Regions from separate parts of the Mesorhizobium sp. P171375 genome, predicted to be linked through region 1. Evidence: predicted binding sites of a transcription regulator. Region 1 holds the regulator's gene; each other region holds the start of a gene.

Region 1 (7,166 bases):
CTCACTTCGAGCAATCGCACCAACACCGGATCCATGAATTCATAGTCATCCGGGATATCGAGGCAGATCAGCCGAGCCTTCTTCAGGCTCGCCTTGAATTTCTTCTGCAGCTTGGAGCGGTGCGCCTTTTCCATGACGAAGATGATGTCGGCCCACGCCACCAGTTCATGCGTTAGCGGCGTGTCGGCATCGTGATTGGTGCCGGCTGAGGCGACCTCGATATCCTGGCGTTTGGAAAACACCTGCTCGGCAGTCGGGCTGCGCAAACGATTCTGGCTGCAGACGAAGAGGACGTTCTTCAAAGCCTTTTCTCAAGCATGATCTTATCCGAGAACCGGGCCTCCACTTTTCGGGATCATGCTTACCGCGCCAGATCCGCCACCACGGCGTCGAGCACGATCATGCCGGCCGGCGTGGCGCGCAGGCGGGCGTTGCCGATCGGCGCCACCAGCCCCTCGTCCTGCAGCACCGACAGCCGCGCGCTGGACAAGCCGCGCCCGGAAAACGTCTCGTAGCGGGTAAGGTCGATGCCTTCGGCGAGCCGCAACCCCATCAGCAGGAACTCGTCGGCCTCCTCCGAACGCGTCAAGACTTCGCCGCCGGTGACGCCATGGCCCTTGGCCTCGACCAGATTGGCCCAGGTCTCCGGCATCCGCTCGGCGATGGTGACGGTGCGGTGGCCGTTCTCGATGAAACGGCCATGCGCGCCCGGCCCGACGCCGACATATTCGCCATAGCGCCAGTAGGTCAGATTGTGCCGGCTTTCGGCGCCTGGCCGGGCGTGGTTGGAAATCTCGTAAGCCGGCAAACCATGCGCCGTGGTCACCTCTTGCGTCAGCGCGTAGAGATCGGCTGCCCGGTCATTGTCGGGAATGGTGAATTTGTGCGCCGCATGCAGCGCGTGGAACGGCGTGCCTTCCTCGATGGTCAGCTGGTAGAGCGACAGATGGTCGGCGGCGTGGCCGATCGCCTGTTCGAGCTCCGCTTGCCAAGCGTCCAACGTCTGGCCGGGACGGGCATAGATCAGGTCGAAGGAAAGGCGCGGAAAAATCTCACGCGCCAGCCCGATGGCATGCAGTGCTTCCTCGACATTGTGCAGCCGGCCGAGAAAACGCAAATCCTTGTCGTTCAGCGCCTGCACGCCGAGCGACACCCGGTTGACGCCGGCGGCGCGGTAGCCGCGAAAACGCTCGGCCTCGACCGAGGACGGATTGGCTTCCAGCGTCACCTCGATGCCATCGGGCACGGTCCAGTTCTTGGCCACGGCGTCGAGCACCGTCGCCACCGTCTGCGGCTGCATCAGCGAGGGCGTGCCGCCGCCGAGAAAGATGCTGGTCACTTCGCGCGGCCCGGTGCGCCCGCGCATCGTCGCGAGCTCGGTCTCGAAGGCGCGGGCAAAGCGCTGCTGGTCGACCGGCTGGTGGCGGACATGGCTGTTGAAGTCGCAATACGGGCATTTGGCCGCGCAGAACGGCCAATGGATATAGACGCCGAAGCCCGGGCTGCGGTCCAGCGACATCTCAGGCCGAACCAAGTCTGGCGCGGGCGAATTTCTGGAAGGCGCGGGCGCGGTGCGACAGCGCCGTTGGCTGGCCGGGCTTCCAGCCATGCTTCTCCTCGGCGCTCATCTCGCCGAACGTCTTGTCGAAACCGTCGGGTAGAAACACCGGGTCGTAGCCGAAGCCGAGTTCGCCGCGCGGCGGCCACACCAGCGTTCCCTCGGCCTCGCCGCGATAATATTCGGCTTCGCCGTCTGGGAAGGCGAGGCAGATGACGGCGACGAAGCGCCCCGTCCGTTGCTTGGGCTCCGCTGCGCCGACCTCTTGCAACGCCACTTCGGTGCGCTGCATGGCCATGCCGAAATCGCGCGTGCCTTCCGGGGTTTCGGCCCAGTTGGCGGTGTAGACGCCGGGTGCGCCGTCGAGCGCGTCGACGCAGAGGCCCGAATCGTCCGACAGCGCCGGCAGGCCGGTGGCTTTGGCCGCCGCAAAAGCCTTGATGTAGGCATTTTCCTCGAAAGTGGCGCCGGTCTCGTCCGGCTCCGGCAAGCCGCAGTCCTTGGCCGACTTCGCCTCGAAGCCGAACGGACCCATCAAATCGGCGAATTCGCGCAGCTTGCCTGCATTGTGGCTGGCGACGACGATCTTCTTTCCATCGAGAGAATGCATCAAAGGCCCCAGATCCGTGGCTCGGCAAATTCGATCGAATTGCCCGAGGGGTCGCGTATGTAGATCGAACGCCCGCCTTGCGGCCAGTCGAATTCGCTTTCAATGGCGATATCTTTCGCCTCAAGCTGCGCCTTCCAGCGCCCGAGTTCATCCGCGCTTGCCGCAAAGCAGAGATGGCCCTCGCCGACCGTGCCATGCGGCGGCACTTTCAGCCGCGCATCCGGCGCCGGCGGGATTTTGGTCGCCTCGGCGTTGAAGATCAGCAAAACGCCGGCGCCGCAGCGGAAGAAGAGATGGCGGCCGTCGACTTTGCCGAGGAGGTCGAGGCCGAGTACATCGCGGTAGAAGGTTTCTGCGGCCGCAAGATCGGAGACGTAGAGAGCGGATTCCAAAATAGCAGAGGGAGTCACGAGGCACCCCCCTCTGCCCTGCTGGGCATCTCCCCCGCAAGGGGGGAGATTGGCAGTTCCGCTGGCAGCGTCTCAACGTTGATGGTTGGCGAAAACGGTAGCGACCTCTGATCTCCCCCCTTGCGGGGGAGATGGCCGGCAGGCCAGAGGGGGGTGTGAAGGATCGCCGACGTCATCGCACTAAATTCAATCAGGCCACAGCCATCTGCTGCAAACTCACCAACCTTTGGATGCCCTTCTTGGCCAGACCCATCAGCTCCGCGAACTGCCCTTCGGAGAAAGGCTCGCCCTCGGCGGTGCCCTGGATCTCGACGATGCCACCCTTGCCGGTCATGACGAAATTGGCGTCGGTGCCGGCCGACGAATCCTCGATGTAGTCGAGATCGATGACCGGCTGGCCGTCATGGATGCCGCAGGAAATCGCCGCGACATGGTCTTTCAGCACTTTGGCAACGCTGGCCATCTGCCGTGCTTCCATCCAGCGCAGGCAATCGTAGAGCGCCACCCAGCCGCCGGTGATCGAGGCCGTGCGGGTGCCGCCATCGGCCTGGATGACATCGCAGTCGACGGTGATCTGCTGTTCGCCCAGCGCCTGCAGGTCGACGACCGCGCGCAGCGAACGGCCGATCAGCCGCTGGATCTCCAGCGTGCGGCCGCCTTGTTTGCCGGCAGAAGCTTCACGGCGCATGCGTTCGCCGGTCGAGCGCGGCAGCATGCCGTATTCAGCCGTCACCCAGCCCTTGCCGGAATTGCGCATCCAGCCCGGCACCTTTTCCTCCAGGCTCGCCGTGCACAGAACATGCGTGTCGCCGAATTTCACCAGGCACGAGCCTTCGGCGTGTTTGGACACGCCGCGCTCGAAGGAGATGGGGCGCATTTCGTCGGCTTGGCGTTTGGAGGGGCGCATCGAGGCCTCTTTCTGTTCTTTTTGCGGTTGCGTGGGCGGCTTGTAGACGCATGCAGCCCATGGCGCAAAGGAAAATGGCCGCAAACGCGGCGCGGTGACCGCATACGGCATTGGGCGATCGCAAGAGCGACGCCGCTGGCCGCAAACGCGGCAGCGGGCGATCTGGAACAGACGCCGCTGACCGCAAGTGCGGCAGCGGGTTGCGCAGGGGCGAAGGAAGTCTATATCCTTTAGCCGGAGGTTTTTGGCCCGAATGACCAAGGCAGTCACCGAACCCAGTCTGCTGGCACCCGCGCTGCAGTCGCTCGACATGCGCTCGCGCGACATTTTCCGGCGCATCGTTGATTCCTACCTCAAGGATGGTGAGCCTGTGGGATCGCGCAGCCTGTCGCGCATCCTGCCGTCGTCGCTGTCACCGGCCACCATCCGCAATGTGATGAGCGATCTCGAACATCTCGGCCTGATCTATGCCCCGCACATCTCGGCCGGGCGGCTGCCGACGCAGACCGGCCTGCGCTTCTTTGTCGATGCCTTCATGGAGCTCGGCGATCTTTCCGACGAGGAACGCCGCGTCATCGAGGCGCAGGTGCGCGCCTCCGGCTCGGGCGCGACGCTGGAACACATGCTGACCGAGGCCAGCCAGATGCTGTCAGGCATGTCGCGCGGCGCCGGCCTGGTGCTGGCCACCAAGAACGAGGTGGCGCTGAAGCACATCGAGTTCATCCAGCTTGAGCCGACCAAGGCGCTGGCCGTGATGGTGTCGCAGAACGGCGATGTCGAGAACCGTGTCGTCGACCTGCCGGCCGGCATCACCGTCTCGCAGCTGCACGAAGCCTCCAACTTCCTGAACGCCCATATCAGGGGCCGCACGCTCGCCGAGGCGCGCATCGAGATCGCTCGTATCAAGGACGAGACCAGGGCCGCCCTCGACACGCTGTCGCAGGATCTCGTCGAAAAAGGCCTGGCGGTGTGGGCGGGCGCCGACAGCGGCCTGCCGGCGCGTCTCATCGTGCGCGGCCGTGCCAATCTGCTCGAAAATGTCACCGCCCAGGCCGACATCGAATTGCTCAGGCACCTGTTCGAGGACCTGGAAACGCAGGACGGGCTGATCCAGCTGCTCGACCTCGCCGAGGACGGCCCCGGCGTGCGCATCTTCATTGGCTCGGAAAACAAGCTGTTTTCGCTCTCCGGCTCGTCGCTGGTGGTGGCGCCTTACCGCGACAAGGATGCCCGCGTCGTCGGCGCGCTCGGCGTCATCGGCCCTACCAGGCTGAATTATGCCCGCATCGTGCCCATGGTCGACTACACTGCCCAATTGATTACCCGGATGTTGAGATAAGCCGAAGCCGGGATCACCGCAAAGGAGGGCGCAGAATGGCGCTTGAATCGTTCAAGGCCCAGATCAGTCTGCTGCTCGAGGAAATGGTCAACCAGCCCGAGGACGAGCACGAAATCCAGGAGCAGCTACGCGAAAAACTTCGCGAAATGCGCGCCATGGGCCTGCCGCTGCCGGACGATCTCGTCGCGCTGGAAAAGCGGCTCGACGACGATCTCGACGTCGAGGAAGAAGACAGCTGACGGGTTTCGCTTGAATCTGCGCGCGCACGCTTCTCTTTTGTGGCGCTCGCGCGATATCTCTTCTTTGCATGGCGCCCCGACCGGCGTGAATTCGAGGAGGACAGCATGATCCGGATTGCCGGCTTCGCGAGCCTTGCCCTGCTTGTGGCCACCAGTGCCTTCGCTCAGCAAGCCGATCAACCGCTGCTGACCGGCAAGGACGCTTTCGGCGACTGGAAGGCGGACAAACCGGGCGTGCGCCGGCTGATCAAGCCGCAGGACCTGCAGGCGCCCTTTGTCACCGAATCCGCATCCAATGGCCCCGGCGTGGCGGAGAGGCCCGAAGGCGCCAATCCAGTTGTGCTGCCGGGTTTTACAGCGGAGCTTATCGCCTCCGGTATCGCCAACCCGCGCGTCGTTCGCGTTGCTCCGAATGGCGACCTGTTTGTTGCCAACAGCAACTACGACGAGATACGCGTTTATCGTCTCGGAAAGGGTAGCGCAAAACCCGTCCAGAAAGCGATCTTTGCCAGCAACCTGAGCCGACCCTACGGCATTGCCTTCTATCCGCCGGGCGACAAGGCGCAGTGGGTCTATGTCGCCAACACCGATAGCGTGGTGCGCTTCGCCTATCGCGACGGCGATCTGAAAGCCTCCGGTGAACCGGAGACGATTGTCTCCGGCATTCCCTCGGGCGGCCACTGGACTCGCGACATCGCCTTCTCGCCCGACAGCAAGACGCTTTATGTCTCGGTCGGCTCCGAATCGAATATCGCCGAGGGCATGGGGAAGGAACCGCGCGGCGGCCTCGACGCCTGGATCAAATCCATGCCTTCAGGTGCCGCCTGGGGCGAGGAGGACGGTCGCGCCGACGTGTTGGCCTTCGACGTAGACGGCAAGAATGGCCGCATCGTTGCCACTGGCCTGCGCAATTGTTCTGGCCTGACCGTGCAGCCGGCGACCGGCGCGCTGTGGTGCGTCGTCAACGAGCGGGACTCGCTCGGCGACAACATTCCGTTCGAATTCGCAACCACCGTAAAGGACGGCGCCTTCTACGGTTGGCCTTGGTACTACATCGGCAACAATGAGGATCCGCGCCGCAAGGGTGAGCGCCCAGACCTTGCCGGCAAGGCGACCATCCCCGACGTGCTGATGCAGGCGCATTCTGCGCCGCTCAACATTGTCTTCTATGAGGGGAGCAATTTCCCGGCCGAGTACAAGGGCGATGCTTTCGTTGCCCTGCACGGGTCCTGGAACCGCGGCGTACGCACGGGCTACAAGGTGGTGCGACTGAAGTTCAAGGATGGCAAGCCGACCGGCGAGTATGAGGATTTCATCACCGGCTTCGTCATTTCCAATGACTCCGTCTGGGGCCGGCCTGTCGGCGTCGCGGTGGCCAAAGACGGCGCGCTCATCCTCACCGAGGATGCCAACGGCACCATCTGGCGCATCACTCATGTCGACGGGCCTTCCTGAGCCCATTGGTTTGGCAAAGAGCTGCCCCAGTGCACGTCCCGATGTATCGCCTTGGGATAGGTATGGATCACCTCGGCCGATGAGACGCGGTCGTCGAAACCGGTATCCCTGAGATTGAAGAGGCCGACCGAGCCGAAGGACTTCTTCGCCCCTTGCGCGAATCGGCTGTCGCTGAAATCGTGTTCGTAGAGCGTCACCGTGACGTGACCGTCATTGAGCTTCGGCACGTAAACACTGCTGATCGTGTCGTTGGCGACGCCCAGCTGGTTGACGTTGAAGCGATAGACGTCCTGCACCATGCGCCGGGCCGCATTGCCGTTGATCATCCAGTATTCGCGGCGCGATGCGCGGTTCTGGTCGTCAAGCTTGAGCGCTGCCTTGCGGCCAAGCCCGAGCCAGTGCTCGAACATCATCACATTGGCGCCCCAGGGGTAGGGATAATTGGACTTGTCGACGATGCGCCGCACGCCGGTGTCGGGGATCTCATTGGTGTCGACATAGTCCAGCCATTGCAGCTGGAACGACGCTTCCACGTTGAGGTCGCTGTTGCGCGGATCGGAAGCAACGATGCGCCAGTCGGAAACCGGCGGATATTTGGTGTCGAGGTCGATGTAGAATTCGCCCTTGGCAGTGTCATCGGGGTCCGGG
Region 2 (7,166 bases), 3.0 Mb from region 1:
CCGCGAGCGCATCGACGCCATCCTGTCGACCACCATGCGGCTGATCGGCGAAAAGGGCATCGACGCCGTCACCATGAAGGAAGTCGGCGCGCTGGCCGGCGGGCCGATCGCCACCGTCTATCATTACTTCCCAAACAAGTCGGCGATCCTGGCGATGCTCTACGAGCGTTTCTCGGAAGTGAGCCGCGCCCGGCTTGCCGTGATCGTTGCCGACATTGGCGGACAGAGCGACGTCATCGCCGCCGCCGACCGACTGCTCGACGATTACTATGAACGTGTCGCCGGTGACCCGGCCATCCAGGACCTGCAGAACGCCATCCAGGCCGACAAGGCGCTGCAAAATCTAGATATCGCCGAAACCCGGCGCCAGGCGGCGATGTTCTGCGATCATGTCGGTCCGTTTCTCGCGGCCGAACGGCGCCAGGAGTTCGGGCGCATGGTCTTCCTGATCTTCCAGCTTGCCGGAGGCGTCGTGCGCATGGCGCTGACCCAGGACGAAACGGAAAGCCGCCATACCATCGAGGACTACCGGTCGATCATCCATACGCAGTTGCGCCAGTTTCTTTAGGCGAGAAGGCCTATCGCGCCCGGTGCATGAGGCCCTCGAAGCCGTCGGCCAGATGGGCGGCGCCGGCCGCAAACATGTTCACCAGGTTTTTGGGACGGCCCGGCGTCTTGTTGGCATCGAGCAAGATCGCCCTGCCCTCATGCATGACGAAATCGAATTTGCCGTAGTCGAAGCCGAGTTCTCGTCGCCGCTCGCGGATCTCGTCAGGAACAGGAACAGGCTCACGTCGGATCGTTTCAGATGCCTTGACGAGGCCGTTTGGTGACACGTAGCGGGTGCAACGCTCGCTCTCTCCGCAAAACACCCAGAACCGCATTGCGAAGCCATCGGGTTCCCGTTCGGCAATGAACTTTTCCACGACCAGATCGTCGTCGCCGAAGACGCCATCCGGGACGTCGCCAAGAGACTCGTAGATCTCGTAGGGCTGCTGCCCCTGCACATCGGGAAAAGGTGGCTGCTTGCCCGCGCGCCTGGATCGCCGGTTGAGGAACGTCTCCGGAATGCCCTGATTGTTGAGATTGGTTTTGACGATGACCGGGCCTTGCCAGGCGTCGTCGTGCTTTAGCAACGCGCCGCTGACCCGTCGCTTGGAGATGTCGGCCGTTGCGAGATTGAGGCAGAATGGAAAACCCCGCGCATAGTCGAGATAATCCGCCGGTGTGACGGTTGCATCGACATGTAGAATTGCGATGTCGGCACTGTGCGTCATGGCCGGGCCTTGCTGGATCCGGACCGAATGGCCGCGCCTTTTCAGTTCTTCGAGAACATCGAAAAGCATATAGGGGCTCGACCTGCGCAGTAAGAGGTTGCGGCCGCTCTGGAACCGATCGTGCTCATGCGTTACGACGACAATTCGTGCCACAGACAGCCTTTTGATTTCCTGCAATTTTCTAATAGGCGACTGTGAACACCAAAAGCCAGACGTCTCGGACTCTGCAAAGGCAGCATGACAAATCATTGGGACAATTATCACCGTCACTGGAGGCTGCTGGACGCGCCGCTTCGGCCGACGCCGGAAACCGTTGGTATATTCGAGCGTGAAGTCAGCCTGGCAAATGCCGATGTCCTGCTCCTGGGGGTGACGCCGGAACTTGCAGTGCTCGGCAGATCGATGCTGGCAATCGACCAATCGGCGGCCATGATCTCGGGTGTATGGGCAGGCGACAATGCCTCGCGCAGCGCGATGGCTGGAAACTGGCTGGATCTGCCGGTTGCCGGGGCCAGCACCGAGGCAGTCATTGGCGACGGATGCCTGTCCGCCGTCGCCTCGAAGGCGGCGCGCAATCGCCTGCACGGCGAAATCGCCAGGGTCCTGAGACCCGGCGGGCGTGCCGCGATCCGCGTTTTCGCCGCCCCGGAAACGACCGAGGATCTGGCCAGCATTGAAGCCCAGGTGCTGGCCGGCGCGATCGAGAATTTCCACGCGCTCAAATGGCGGATCGCGATGGCGTGCACCACGGGCAGTCAGGATTTCGCCATCAAGGTGCGGACAATCCGCGATACATTCGACGGCCTGTTCCCCGACCGCGAGGCCCTTGCCGCGCGGACGGGATGGAGCATCGCCTCGATCAACACGATCGACGTCTATGCCGGCTCCGACGTAAGCTACAGCTTCGCGACGCTGGCCGTGCTCGTCGATGAGGCGAGTGGGTGGTTTGGCGACGTGCGCGTCGAGTCGAGCGGTTCCTATCCGCTGGCGGAACGATGCCCTCTGCTGGTGCTTGGATCGCCGAGGCGTCGCTAGGCTTCCCGTCAGACCACGGCAGGGCTCAAACTAGAGCAAATTGAGCCCACCGTTCGCCTTGACTCTCGAAAGCCACTCGCCTATTTCAGCGCCACGTTAGCACTCTCCCTTGGTGAGTGCTAACGCATGTCCGGCATCGCCGGATGGAGGAACTGTTCTCACCGTTCTCATTCGAGGAAGAAAAAATGGCAAAGTCGAAGTTCCGCCCGCTTCATGACCGCGTGGTCGTTCGCCGGGTCGAATCCGAATCCAAGACCGCCGGCGGGATCATCATCCCGGATACGGCAAAGGAAAAGCCGCAGGAAGGCGAGATCATCGCCGTCGGCTCCGGCGCTCGTGACGAAGCTGGCAAGCTGGTTCCCCTGGACGTCAAGGCTGGCGACCGCATCCTGTTCGGCAAGTGGTCGGGCACCGAAGTCAAGCTCAATGGCGAAGACCTTCTGATCATGAAGGAATCCGACATTATGGGCATCATCGGCTGATTATCGGCCTCACCGTCAACTGAATTTCGGGCTTGATCGCAAGCCCCTGCCAGGAGCTAAAACATGGCTGCTAAAGACGTAAAATTCTCCCGCGATGCCCGTGAGCGCATGCTGCGCGGCGTCAACATCCTTGCCGACGCGGTGAAGGTCACGCTCGGCCCCAAGGGCCGCAACGTCGTCATCGACAAGTCGTTCGGCGCCCCGCGCATCACCAAGGACGGCGTCACCGTCGCCAAGGAAATCGAGCTTGAGGACAAGTTCGAAAACATGGGCGCACAGATGGTCCGCGAAGTTGCTTCGAAGACCAACGACATCGCCGGCGACGGCACCACGACCGCGACCGTTCTGGCGCAGTCGATCGTCCAGGAAGGCCACAAGGCGGTTGCCGCCGGCATGAACCCGATGGACCTGAAGCGCGGCATCGATCTGGCCGTGACCGAAGTCGTCGCGGCTCTCGGCAAGGCTGCCAAGAAGATCAAGACGTCCGAGGAAGTTGCCCAGGTCGGCACGATCTCGGCCAATGGCGACGAGTCGGTCGGCGCCATGATCGCCGAAGCGATGCAGAAGGTCGGCAACGAAGGCGTCATCACGGTTGAGGAAGCCAAGACCGCCGAGACCGAGCTGGAAGTCGTCGAAGGCATGCAGTTCGACCGCGGCTACCTCTCGCCCTACTTCGTCACCAACGCCGACAAGATGGTTGCCGAGCTCGAGGACGTCTACATCCTCCTGCACGAGAAGAAGCTCTCCAACCTCCAGGCCATGCTGCCGGTTCTCGAAGCCGTCGTGCAGACTTCCAAGCCGCTGCTCATCATCTCGGAAGACGTCGAAGGCGAGGCTCTGGCCACGCTGGTCGTCAACAAGCTGCGCGGTGGCCTGAAGATCGCCGCCGTCAAGGCGCCGGGCTTCGGTGATCGCCGCAAGGCCATGCTGGAAGACATCGCCATCCTCACCGGTGGCCAGGTCATCTCGGAAGACCTCGGCATCAAGCTCGAGAACGTCGGCCTCAACATGCTCGGCCGCGCCAAGAAGGTGTCGATCTCCAAGGAGAACACCACCATCGTCGACGGCGCCGGCAAGAAGGCCGAGATCCAGGGCCGCGTTGCCCAGATCAAGCAGCAGATCGAAGAGACCACGTCGGACTACGACAAGGAGAAGCTGCAGGAACGTCTCGCCAAGCTGGCGGGCGGCGTTGCGGTGATCCGCGTCGGCGGCGCGACGGAAGTCGAAGTCAAGGAAAAGAAGGACCGCGTCGATGACGCCCTCAACGCGACCCGCGCGGCCGTGGAAGAAGGCATCGTTGCTGGTGGTGGCGTCGCCCTGCTGCGCGCTTCGGCCAACATCAAGGCTGCCGGCGCCAATGCCGACCAGGCTGCCGGCATCAACATCGTTCGTCGTGCGCTGCAGGCTCCGGCCCGCCAGATCGCCTCGAACGCCGGTGCGGAAGCTTCGATCGTTGCCGGCAAGATCCTGGACAACAAGGGCGCGACCTACGGCTACAACGCCCAGACCGGCGAGTATGGCGACATGATCGCCATGGGCATCGTCGACCCGGTCAAGGTCGTTCGCACGGCTCTCCAGGACGCGGCCTCGGTCGCCGGCCTGCTCGTCACCACCGAAGCCATGATCGCGGAGGCTCCTAAGAAGGAGTCGGCTGGCGGCGGCATGCCCGGCGGCATGGGCGGCGGCGGCATGGGCGGCATGGGCGGCATGGATTTCTAATCCAAACCCTATCAGCCTTCAGATACGGAAAGGGCGCCGAAAGGCGCCCTTTTTCTTTCTGGTTGGCAGAGTGCCTCAGACGACCTCAGCGAGTTCGATCAGATTGCCGAAGGGGTCGGCGAAGAAGGCCAGCTTGCGGCTGATGTCGTCGAGCTTGAACGGCTCGGTGACGATGGCGACGCCGCGCTTGCGCAGTTCGGCCACGGTCGCTTCGATGTCGGCCACGCTGATGCAGAAATGGTGGTAGCCGGCATAGCGCAGGCTATCGCCAAGATCGGTGTAGGTCGGCGCATCGATCGGCAGCGGATCGCCGCCGCCCAGCAGTTCGATCATGAAATGGTCGTCATTGGCCGGCGCGAGATAGGCGAGTTGCTCGTCGGCGAACGGCCATTCGTGAACCACGCGGAAGTCGAGCTTGTCAACATACCAGCTCTTGGCAACCTCATAGTCGGCGACGCGCAGCGCCACGTGATGGCCGCGCATATTGGCGAAAGCCGACACTGTGTTTTTGGCGGGGATCGGGAAGTCAGCCATTTTATCTCTCCTTTGGACCGTGAGCCGCTCAATGGTTTCTTGCGGCGACGCGGAGAAGATGGCGCAAATCGATTAGCTCTATTAGAGTGGCAATTGTCTTGACACTCGTGAGCAAAAATCATCAATGCGCGCAACCGATCTCTCTGAACTTGCCGCCTTCGATGCGGTGGCGCGGCACAGCAGCTTTCGCCGCGCGGCAGAAGAGCGTGGCGTGACCGCGTCGGCGATCAGTCATGCCGTGAGCAATCTCGAGGAACGCGTTGGGCTGCGCCTGCTCAACCGCACGACGCGCAGCGTGTCGCTGACCGATGCGGGGGCAATGTTGCAGGCCCGGCTGGCGCCGGCCTTCGGCGACATTGGCGCGGCACTCGATGCTCTCAACCAGTTTCGCGACACGCCATTTGGCAAAGTGCGCATCAACGTCCCAAACTCGATCGCGCCTTTCGTGTTGGGGCACATTATCGGCCCGCTCATCACGAATAACCCCAACCTCGAAGTCGAAATCGTGGCGACCGACAGGCTGGTCGATATCGTCGAGGAAGGTTTTGACGCCGGCATCCGGCTTGGCGAAAGCCTAAGGGACGGTATGATCGCCGTGAATATCAAACCGCGTATGCGCTTTGCGGTCATCGGCTCGCCGGGCTATTTCCGCAACCACGAAATCCCAACGACGCCACGCGACCTCGGCGGCCATGTCTGTGTGCAGAACATGTATCCAAACGGCATGCGCTACCCCTGGGAATTCGAACTGGAGGGCGAGGCCATCGCCTTCCATCCGAGCGGCCCGATTGCGCTCGACGACCATGAGTTGATGGTGCACGCCGCACTATCGGGCGTCGCGCTGGCCTATGTCTGGGAGAACCGCGCCCAGCGCGACATTCTCGACGGCAGGCTGGTACGCTGCCTGGACGAATGGTGTCCTCCGGAGGATTGGTTTCATCTCTACTACCCCAGCCGGCGACACATGTCGGCGGGACTGCGTGCGGTTGTCGACGCGATGAAAGTATAGAGGCCAAGCCTTCGAAGCTGCTCAGACCAGAACCCGGAACCTCGCATCCGAGATTCCGGGCCAGTGCCGGTTAGTCTAATGCCCTGCCCTGTGCAGCTTCACCGTGGTCTTTGGGCTGTTCTGGATGGTCTGGAAGATCACGCAGTAGCGGTCGGTGAGTTCAAGCAGCTGGTCAAGCTGGTTCTGCGAAGCCTCGGTGTCGATATCGAACCGCAGGCGTATCTCCTTGAAGCCGACCGGCACGCCTTCGGTGACACCCAGCGTACCGCGAAGATCGACGTCGCCTTCCGCGGAGACCTCAGCCGACCTGATCGGAATGTCGAGCACGGCTGCGGCCGCCCGCATCGAGACGCCGGCGCAGGCGATCAGCGCCTCCAGCAGCATGTCGCCGGAGCAGAGTTCCTGGCCGCTGCCACCGGCCATCGGATGGATGCCGGCAAGTGCCAGCCCACGCCCGGTCTCGACCTTGCAAGTCACGGTGGATGCGTCGGCGACGCCCTTGGCCTTCAAGGTGAGAAACGCGGCCTGCGCATCCCTGTGGTAGAGATCCTTGATCGGCTCCTGCGTGGCGCGAAATGTTGCGATTTCCATGGATTATCTCCTGTCTTGAATAGTCGTTGTCAAAATGGCGAACCGCGGTGGCCTTACTCCGGCACGGCGATGCCGGAGCCGCCGAGGTCCGCCGGAAAATCTCGCAGCTTGGGCAAACCGTCCTTCATCGGCAGCACGGTCTCGGCATAGTTGACGTGAAGCCCAGGCGTGAATTTCACGCCGGGAATGGTCGCCGCATAGACGTCGACGAGGCCGAGCGGCGGATGGGCGGTCATCAGGTGGCCTCCGCATTTCGTGCAGAACTGGCGATCGCTCATTTCGGTTTTCTCGAAGCCGGACAGGAACTCCGCGCCCTTGGTGACCTTGACGTTCCCCGGCTTCCACAGCGTGAAGGCATTCACCGGAGATGCCGACCAGGATCGGCAGGAACTGCAGTGGCAATAGCCCATTGCCTCGGCGGTTCCGTGCACTTCGATCTCCACGGCGCCGCAAAAACACCCGCCTCTATGTACCGTCATGACTTTTGTCCTTGGTTGGTTTCGACAGCGCTCAGCGCCT
Region 3 (7,166 bases), 4.9 Mb from region 1:
CGATCGCGTTAGCACTGGCGGAGAACGGCGCCGACGTTGCATTTACTTACCGGCGCTCCGCCGAGAAGTCTGAAGCGGTGGTCAAGTCCATCGAAAGCATGGGGCGTCGCGCAGTCGCCATCCAAGCCGACAGCGCCGCCCCGGAGGCCATCATGCGCTCAGTGAGCCAAGCCCTCTCGGCGCTCGGTGGACTCGATATCCTCGTCAACAGCGCGGCTATCGGCCACACCGGAACGATCGCCGAAGTCGACGTGAACGAATATCAGGCCGTGATGGACGTCAACGTGCGAGCGCCAGTGCTGTTTGCGACAGCAGTTATCCCGCATCTCACCGAAGGGGGACGCATCATCACGATCGGTTCGGCCCTAGGAGAGCGGGTCCCATTCCCAGGCATAACGGTTTACGCGATGTCCAAAGCGGCACTTACCTCCTTCACCCGCGGTCTTTCGCGTGAACTCGGCCCGAACGGCATCACCGTGAATCTCGTGCAGCCCGGGGCGACCAATACGGATGCGAATCCGGCGGATGGGGAGGCTGCCGATTTCCAGCGAGGCCTGACGTCACTGGGACGCTACGCCGAGCCGCGCGAAATCGCGAACGCTGTGGTCTTTCTGGCAAGTCCCGCCGCGAGCATGATCACGGGCTCCATCCTGACCGCCGACGGTGGCGCAACCGCCTGAGCGGACTTGATGTTCGCAAACGGGCCAATTGCGTGCTCGGCAATGCATCGAGCGCCACACATAGCCTTTCGCGCCAAGCCCCGGCCTTGACAGGATCGGGCTGATGAATAAGCGCACCCGATTTACGCGGAGGACGAGGACGACATGAAGGAGGCCGCTCTGTGGACTCTGTGTTGAGACTCAGGAGTTCAAGCTAACCGCTCAACCACACCAGTTAGAAGGAGAAATTCCCGTGAAGGTTCGCAAGTTCAACATCACCGACGCAGTGCTGGAGCGTTCCCCGGGGCAGGGCGGAGACGTACTTGTGGGCAATCTGATCGACCAGCACGATGCCTCCCCGATCACCATCGGGTACGGGCGCTATGGGCCGAACCAGACGCTTGAGGAGACGATGGCCGTCGATGATGTGATGGTCGTCCTCGAGGGGCGGCTGTCGGTGTCCGGAAAGTCAGGCAGCGTCACCGCAGGGCCGGGCGAAATCGTCCATATGCCCAAAGGCCAGAAGGTCACGATCCGCTCGCACGAGCAAGGCGCGGTCACCGCCTATGTCACCTATCCCCACTGGCAGGAGGCGAGGGGGTAAGTCCTCCGGGGTGACGCGCAGTTCGACGTCCAGGCGGATCATGCTCATCCGAGTAGGCGTTGAGGTCTCGCCTGCGCAGGTCTGGCGCGAGGCCTCTCCGCTTTGTCCAGCGACGGCTCGCGCGCATCTGAGCTCACTATGAAGCCTGGACCAAACCTGCACGACGGGCCGCTTTCAAAAATGCCCTTCTTGCTTGTTGCGGGGCCCGCCATCCGTCCAGGGAGTCGCGGCAAGTGCGGCAGGCTGCTCGATAGCTTGGTCCTCTCGCCCATTCTGGCCATTGGTCATGAAGGCACTCAAGTGCTTCCCAACTGCTGGCAACCACCCGTTCCCTTGAGGGTCTCACGCGCAGTCTGACTGGTTCGGGAAATTGAATATCCCTCATGGTTTCCACCGTTCCGACAGATCGATTACATCGATTTGTTGAAATGGCCTCCCGCAGCTAATCCGAAGGTGCCGACTGCCTTGGCCGCGACGATGTCCGCTGCGGTCGGCACAAGCAAATCCATGCGGCGGGCAAAGGCGACAAAAGTGCTGCGAGCGGTTTCGGCATCCACCTCGCCGGCGAGGGCTGCCCGACAGGCATTGAGCGCGACGCCATGAGCAGGGTTTCGCTTCGATGGCGGCCATTCATCCAGCAGGACGAAGGCGTCCCTTACGCTTTGAATGTCGGTTGGAAACCCAAGACCCACGAGCACCCTCACGGGATGCTGAAATTGATTGTGTTCCATGTTTTCCTCCGTTCACGTGGTTAGCTCAATCGATCGGAAGCCTTTCCCACGGCGCGTGCGCGATAGGTTGCGTGCGTCGCGCCTTAGCCTGCCGAACTCCCGTTTCCAGGAGGGCCTTTGCCGTCGGTAAGATTCCGCGCGGCCAGAAACATCACCGTGTATGCGGCTTTGCGCCGATCCCAACCCGCGGCCTCCGCTCTGTCGAGCAAGTCGACCAGTATCGGGTCAAGCGCAACCTTCAGGTCTGCTTCGTAGTTCAGATCGGTGGCCGCACGCGACGGCGGGGGGATTACGTTCAAGTTCATCACGTTCATGGATCTACCCCATTTGTCAGAGTGTCCGCGCCCACCGGGCGCGGACACAGCCGTTACCTCAGAAGTCCATGCCACCAGCCGGCATTGCCGGAACGGCGGGTTCCTTCTTCGGCTTCTCGGCAACCATCGCTTCCGTCGTTACCAGCAGGCCGGCAACCGATGCCGCATCCTGGAGCGCGGTCCGCACCACCTTTACCGGATCGATGACGCCCTCGTTGTAGAGGTCGCCGAACGCGTTGGTCTGTGCGTTCCAGCCCCAGCCGAATTCCGGCTTCTCGCGTAGCTTGCCGACGATGATCGAGCCTTCCGCGCCGGCATTCTCGGCGATCTGGCGCACAGGCGCTTCGATCGCGCGGCGCACGATCTCGATACCGTGCTTCTGGTCTTCATTCTCGGCCTGCACGCTGTCCAGTGCCTTGGCCGCACGCAGAAGCGCCACGCCGCCACCTGGCAACACGCCTTCCTCGACCGCAGCCCGCGTCGCATGCATGGCATCGTCGACACGGTCCTTGCGCTCCTTGACTTCGACTTCGGTCGAGCCGCCGACGCGGATGACGGCGACACCGCCGGCGAGCTTGGCCAGCCGCTCCTGCAGCTTTTCCTTGTCGTAGTCGGAGGTAGTCTCCTCGATCTGCGCCTTGATTTGACTGACGCGGCCCTGGATCTCGCTCTTCGAGCCGGCGCCGTCGACGATGGTGGTGTTCTCCTTCTCGATCACCACTTTCTTGGCGCGGCCCAGCATGTTGAGCGTGACATTCTCCAGCTTGATGCCGAGATCTTCCGAGATCGCGGTGCCGCCGGTGAGGATGGCAATATCCTCCAGCATTGCCTTGCGGCGGTCGCCGAAGCCCGGCGCCTTGACGGCGGCGACTTTGAGGCCACCGCGCAGCTTGTTGACGACCAGCGTCGCCAACGCTTCGCCCTCGACATCCTCGGCGATGATCAGCAGCGGTTTGGACGACTGCACGACAGCTTCCAGCACCGGAAGCAGCGCCTGCAGATTGGACAGCTTCTTCTCGTGGATCAGCACATAGGGCTCTTCAAGCTCGACGCGCATCTTGTCCTGGTTGGTGATGAAGTAGGGGCTGAGGTAGCCGCGGTCGAACTGCATGCCCTCGACCACTTCCAGTTCGGTCTCGGCGGTCTTGGCTTCCTCGACGGTGATGACGCCCTCGTTGCCGACCTTCTGCATCGCTTCCGCAAGGAAGCGGCCGATCTCGGCGTCGCCATTGGCCGAGATGGTGCCAACCTGGGCGATCTCGTCATTTTTGGTCACCTTGCGGGCATTGGTCTTCAGCTCAGCCACGATGGCTTCTACAGCCTTGTCGATGCCGCGCTTCAGGTCCATCGGGTTCATCCCCGACGCGACCGCCTTGGCGCCTTCGCGGACGATCGCCTGGGCGAGCACCGTAGCGGTGGTAGTGCCGTCACCCGCGATGTCGCTGGTCTTCGAGGCGACCTCGCGCACCATCTGCGCGCCCATGTTCTCGAACTTGTCCTCGAGCTCGATCTCCTTGGCGACGGTCACGCCGTCCTTGGTGATGCGCGGGGCGCCGAACGACTTGTCGATGACGACGTTGCGGCCCTTGGGGCCGAGGGTCACCTTCACCGCGTCGGCGAGGATGTTGACGCCGCGCAGCATGCGCTCACGGGCGTCGGAATGGAATTTCACTTCCTTGGCAGCCATTGGATCACTCCTTCACTAGGCAGTTCACTGACTGGATTGCGGTTGGACCAGAGCCTCGCTCAGGCGGCTTTCTTGACCGTCGCGGCCTGCTCGATCACGCCCATCACATCGCTTTCCTTCATGATGAGCAGATCTTCGCCGTTGAGCTTGATCTCCGTGCCGGACCACTTGCCGAACAGGATGCGGTCGCCGATCTTGACGTCGAGCGGTGTGAGCTTGCCACTCTCGTCGCGGGCGCCTGGGCCGACGGCAATCACCTCGCCCTCTTGCGGCTTCTCCTTGGCGGTGTCCGGGATAATGATGCCGCCAGCCGTCTTCTCCTCGGCTTCGATGCGGCGGACCAGAATACGGTCATGCAATGGACGGAACGTCATATCGTTCTCCTTCAGGACAAACAGATTTTTGAGTTCCTCCACACCGGACCGGCAATATCGGGCCAGTGCGGGGCGCCGCGACCCTTTTCAGGCGTCGCGCGCATATCGAACTAGTTTTGCATTTTCTGCGTTTCAAGAGGTCGCTGAAAAAATTTTGGCACTCGGCATTCCGGAGTGCTAGCCGCATGAATTCATGCAGCTATTTTTGCGAGGCGCGCGATTTTCAGGTCTTGAAATTCGGCCCGAACTCCACGAAATTTTTTGCGGTTGGAGACCCCGAAAAGGGTCACTGCAACACCAATAATGCCAAGGAGATTGTTAGGAAGCGGAGACTGTCGATGGAACGAACTTTCCCAAAAAACATCCCCTCGATCGCCCCTGAAACCACTGATCCTTCGCTTGACCGCTGTTTCCGGCGCGGCACTTTAGCCACCCCGATGAGGTGGTGGGCGACCGCACGCTCGACACTCAGGAGAAGCGCGCCATTCTTGCCTCATGGGCTTCTGATGCTTGCGCCGTCGACTCCATGCCTACGCTGCGAAAGCCACCGGGTGCTGCGAACCCGGTGACATTTGACGCCGTCATGGATGCACTTCGCCGACTGGACGATAGTCGCGCCGAGATAGGCTGTGACCTCGAGGAACGGCGAGCCCGAGAACGCCCGCAAAGACTTGATGCCTGAACGCGCGCGATAGGAGAGACGCATGGTCAGTAGGGAATTCCGGCTGCAGATGGAGGGCTACGGTCTCACAACTGCGGAAATTCACTACCACCTTCCCGATCATCCGAGCCTTTTGCAGCTCTACGTTTGGCAGGAATACGACCTGGCACCGGAATTCCCGACCCTCAAGGGGTTTCTGGATTACTGGGAGCGCGAACTCGAAGGAGCGCTGCATTCCGTGCGAGTCGCCCATCACCGCCTTATCCGGCCTTCCGAATGGCAGGCCGTAGACGGCATCTTCACAATTCAATAGCCGGGTCCGCTCCCCTTGAACTGGAAAGTGGCGTTTCCAATCTTTTTATGTGTCCAGCGCGGCTTGCCGGATATCGGGTTAGCAGGAGCCGAAGGATCGCATGGAAACGATGCTCTTTGAAAATCCGGTTTCCGCCGTTTGCCGTGGCGTTCGCCAAGTAGCCGACATCGTTTGCCGGGAGCCGCGCACGGGGAGGCAAGATCCAGTTGCGCCACGGTTTGAAGGGAGGTCACTATGGAAAGTGCGACGTTCAAACAACCGGTTTTCGTAAGAGACGAGGGCCATGTTGTCCAAAAGATCGGCTGTGTCATGGATGCGATAGAGTTTCTGGAAGAATGGCCGGTTGAAAGGAGAGGCCTCCTCCACGCTGCGGCGTCGGATGCATGCTACTCCGCGCACGATGGCCGGAAGTCTGTCGAGGCGGCGAACAGGGCCTTTATGACCTGGGCACGCAGGGTCGCCGTCATCGAGGATCTGCCCGCGGCGCCGCAGTGGATGACAGGGCCGAAGATCAGCAAAATAGACCATCTATAGATAGTCAGGGCTAGTACTGCGGCGGCAATCTACCGCCGCAGCATCAAAGCGGTGCGTCACCGGGGCAAGGGGAGCGGGAAGCGAGCCCCTTGTCGTTGTCTGTCATATAGATGCCTCCAGCACGGACAACTTTCCAAGCGGATCGCACGACTAAGCACGTCTGCCTGAATGGCAGGACCTGCCGGCATCTTCACGCTTCGTCCCGGTTCCCTTGCGCTGCCACCCGTGTCCCGGCAATGGTCGTCCCTGGCTCATCAGCGCCTCGTCACCGAAGGCCCAGGCCCAGCCTTCTCAATTCCTCGAGCGAGGCACCGGACGCGATGATCTCCGCAATCGTCACGTCGTCTATGAATCCGAGGACCGAGACGACGTCTTGGCGTGTCATAGTCATCCTTTTCCTCCGTTCGAAATACCTGCGAAGTAGATGGGGCATTCGCTGGAGAGCTTGCCACCCAGCCATCCGAAGGCGGTCGCGAAACTGCTTTAGCCGTCGCTCTTGACACGGCCGAAATCGATTCCCAACTCATCTTTGTCGGTCGCCGCGCAAGGGGCCGATGTGTCAGGGAGCGCCGGGGCTTCTTGGCGTTCCCTCGTATCTATGTTGCTCCAAGGAGGATGTAGCTATGAGAACGAACCTGGACTTTTCCCCCTTCTATCGGTCGAGCATCGGCTTTGACCGCATCTTCAACCTGCTCGAAAACGCCAGCCCCCCGCAGAACGCGGATAGCTGGCCGCCATACGATATCGCCAAGCTCGGCGAAGACACCTATCGCATTGTCCTCGCGGTCGCCGGTTTCGGTGAAGACGAGCTTACGATCACGCATGAGCCAAATATGCTCGTGATCGAGGGCGCCAAGACAGAGAATGACGGGGTTCAGTACCTCCATCATGGCCTGGCGCTGAGGTCGTTCGCGCGCCGCTTCGAGCTCGCCGATCATGTGACCATAGTCGGGGCAAAGCTCGAAAACGGTCTGCTGATCATCGACCTCAAGAAGGAAATTCCCGAGGAGATGAAGCCGCGCCGGATCGCGATTAATGTCGATACCGGAAAGAATGCGGCCTCCAAGGGCATTGAAAGCGCGGCGGCCTGATCTTTGGCGGTTGGCCTGCAGCAGACAGCCCGTCCTGTCGTGGATGGGGTCCGGGTGCGACCCATAAAACGGAAAGGAGAAGGACAAATGAGCGTACGTGACTTGATTCCCTGGAGCCGTGGCGGCAGCCAGGCACCGAGCATTTATCGCAGTGACGACATGGATCCGTTTCTGTCGTTGCACCGCAATGTCAACCGG

Evidence for each region. Region 1 encodes HrcA, which represses chaperone genes, less so after heat shock. Its sites were predicted from a motif close to GTTAGCACTCNCNNNNNGNGAGTGCTAAC; they were not measured.
Region 2: groES (co-chaperone GroES) is a predicted target of HrcA. The motif match lies at 2,408-2,436, and genes of this name have one in related genera.
Region 3: groES (co-chaperone GroES) is a predicted target of HrcA. The motif match lies at 4,523-4,551, and genes of this name have one in related genera.

The regions. Positions count from the first base shown of each region.
Region 1 is NZ_JBYNWF010000001.1:928,753-935,918, forward strand. It holds gene ACYHH6_RS04565 (low molecular weight protein tyrosine phosphatase family protein) at 1-302, opposite strand, end outside; gene hemW (radical SAM family heme chaperone HemW) at 362-1,519, opposite strand; gene rdgB (RdgB/HAM1 family non-canonical purine NTP pyrophosphatase) at 1,521-2,168, opposite strand; gene ACYHH6_RS04580 (VOC family protein) at 2,168-2,578, opposite strand; gene rph (ribonuclease PH) at 2,769-3,485, opposite strand; gene hrcA (heat-inducible transcriptional repressor HrcA) at 3,739-4,824, shown strand; gene ACYHH6_RS04595 (hypothetical protein) at 4,860-5,063, shown strand; gene ACYHH6_RS04600 (PQQ-dependent sugar dehydrogenase) at 5,169-6,518, shown strand; gene ACYHH6_RS04605 (hypothetical protein) at 6,497-7,166, opposite strand, start outside.
Region 2 is NZ_JBYNWF010000001.1:3,951,081-3,958,246, reverse strand. It holds gene ACYHH6_RS19160 (TetR/AcrR family transcriptional regulator) at 1-568, shown strand, start outside; gene ACYHH6_RS19155 (ATP-grasp domain-containing protein) at 579-1,346, opposite strand; gene ACYHH6_RS19150 (class I SAM-dependent methyltransferase) at 1,515-2,312, shown strand; gene groES (co-chaperone GroES) at 2,498-2,794, shown strand; gene groL (chaperonin GroEL) at 2,858-4,513, shown strand; gene ACYHH6_RS19135 (VOC family protein) at 4,589-5,047, opposite strand; gene ACYHH6_RS19130 (LysR family transcriptional regulator) at 5,172-6,056, shown strand; gene ACYHH6_RS19125 (OsmC family protein) at 6,132-6,647, opposite strand; gene ACYHH6_RS19120 (GFA family protein) at 6,701-7,126, opposite strand.
Region 3 is NZ_JBYNWF010000001.1:5,818,333-5,825,498, reverse strand. It holds gene ACYHH6_RS28390 (SDR family NAD(P)-dependent oxidoreductase) at 1-680, shown strand, start outside; gene ACYHH6_RS28385 (ethanolamine utilization protein) at 913-1,263, shown strand; gene ACYHH6_RS28380 (DUF982 domain-containing protein) at 1,400-1,648, opposite strand; gene ACYHH6_RS28375 (DUF982 domain-containing protein) at 1,674-1,994, opposite strand; gene ACYHH6_RS28370 (hypothetical protein) at 2,078-2,308, opposite strand; gene groL (chaperonin GroEL) at 2,367-3,995, opposite strand; gene groES (co-chaperone GroES) at 4,055-4,369, opposite strand; gene ACYHH6_RS28355 (usg protein) at 5,074-5,343, shown strand; gene ACYHH6_RS28350 (DUF982 domain-containing protein) at 5,578-5,877, shown strand; gene ACYHH6_RS28345 (Hsp20 family protein) at 6,501-6,968, shown strand; gene ACYHH6_RS28340 (Hsp20/alpha crystallin family protein) at 7,056-7,166, shown strand, end outside.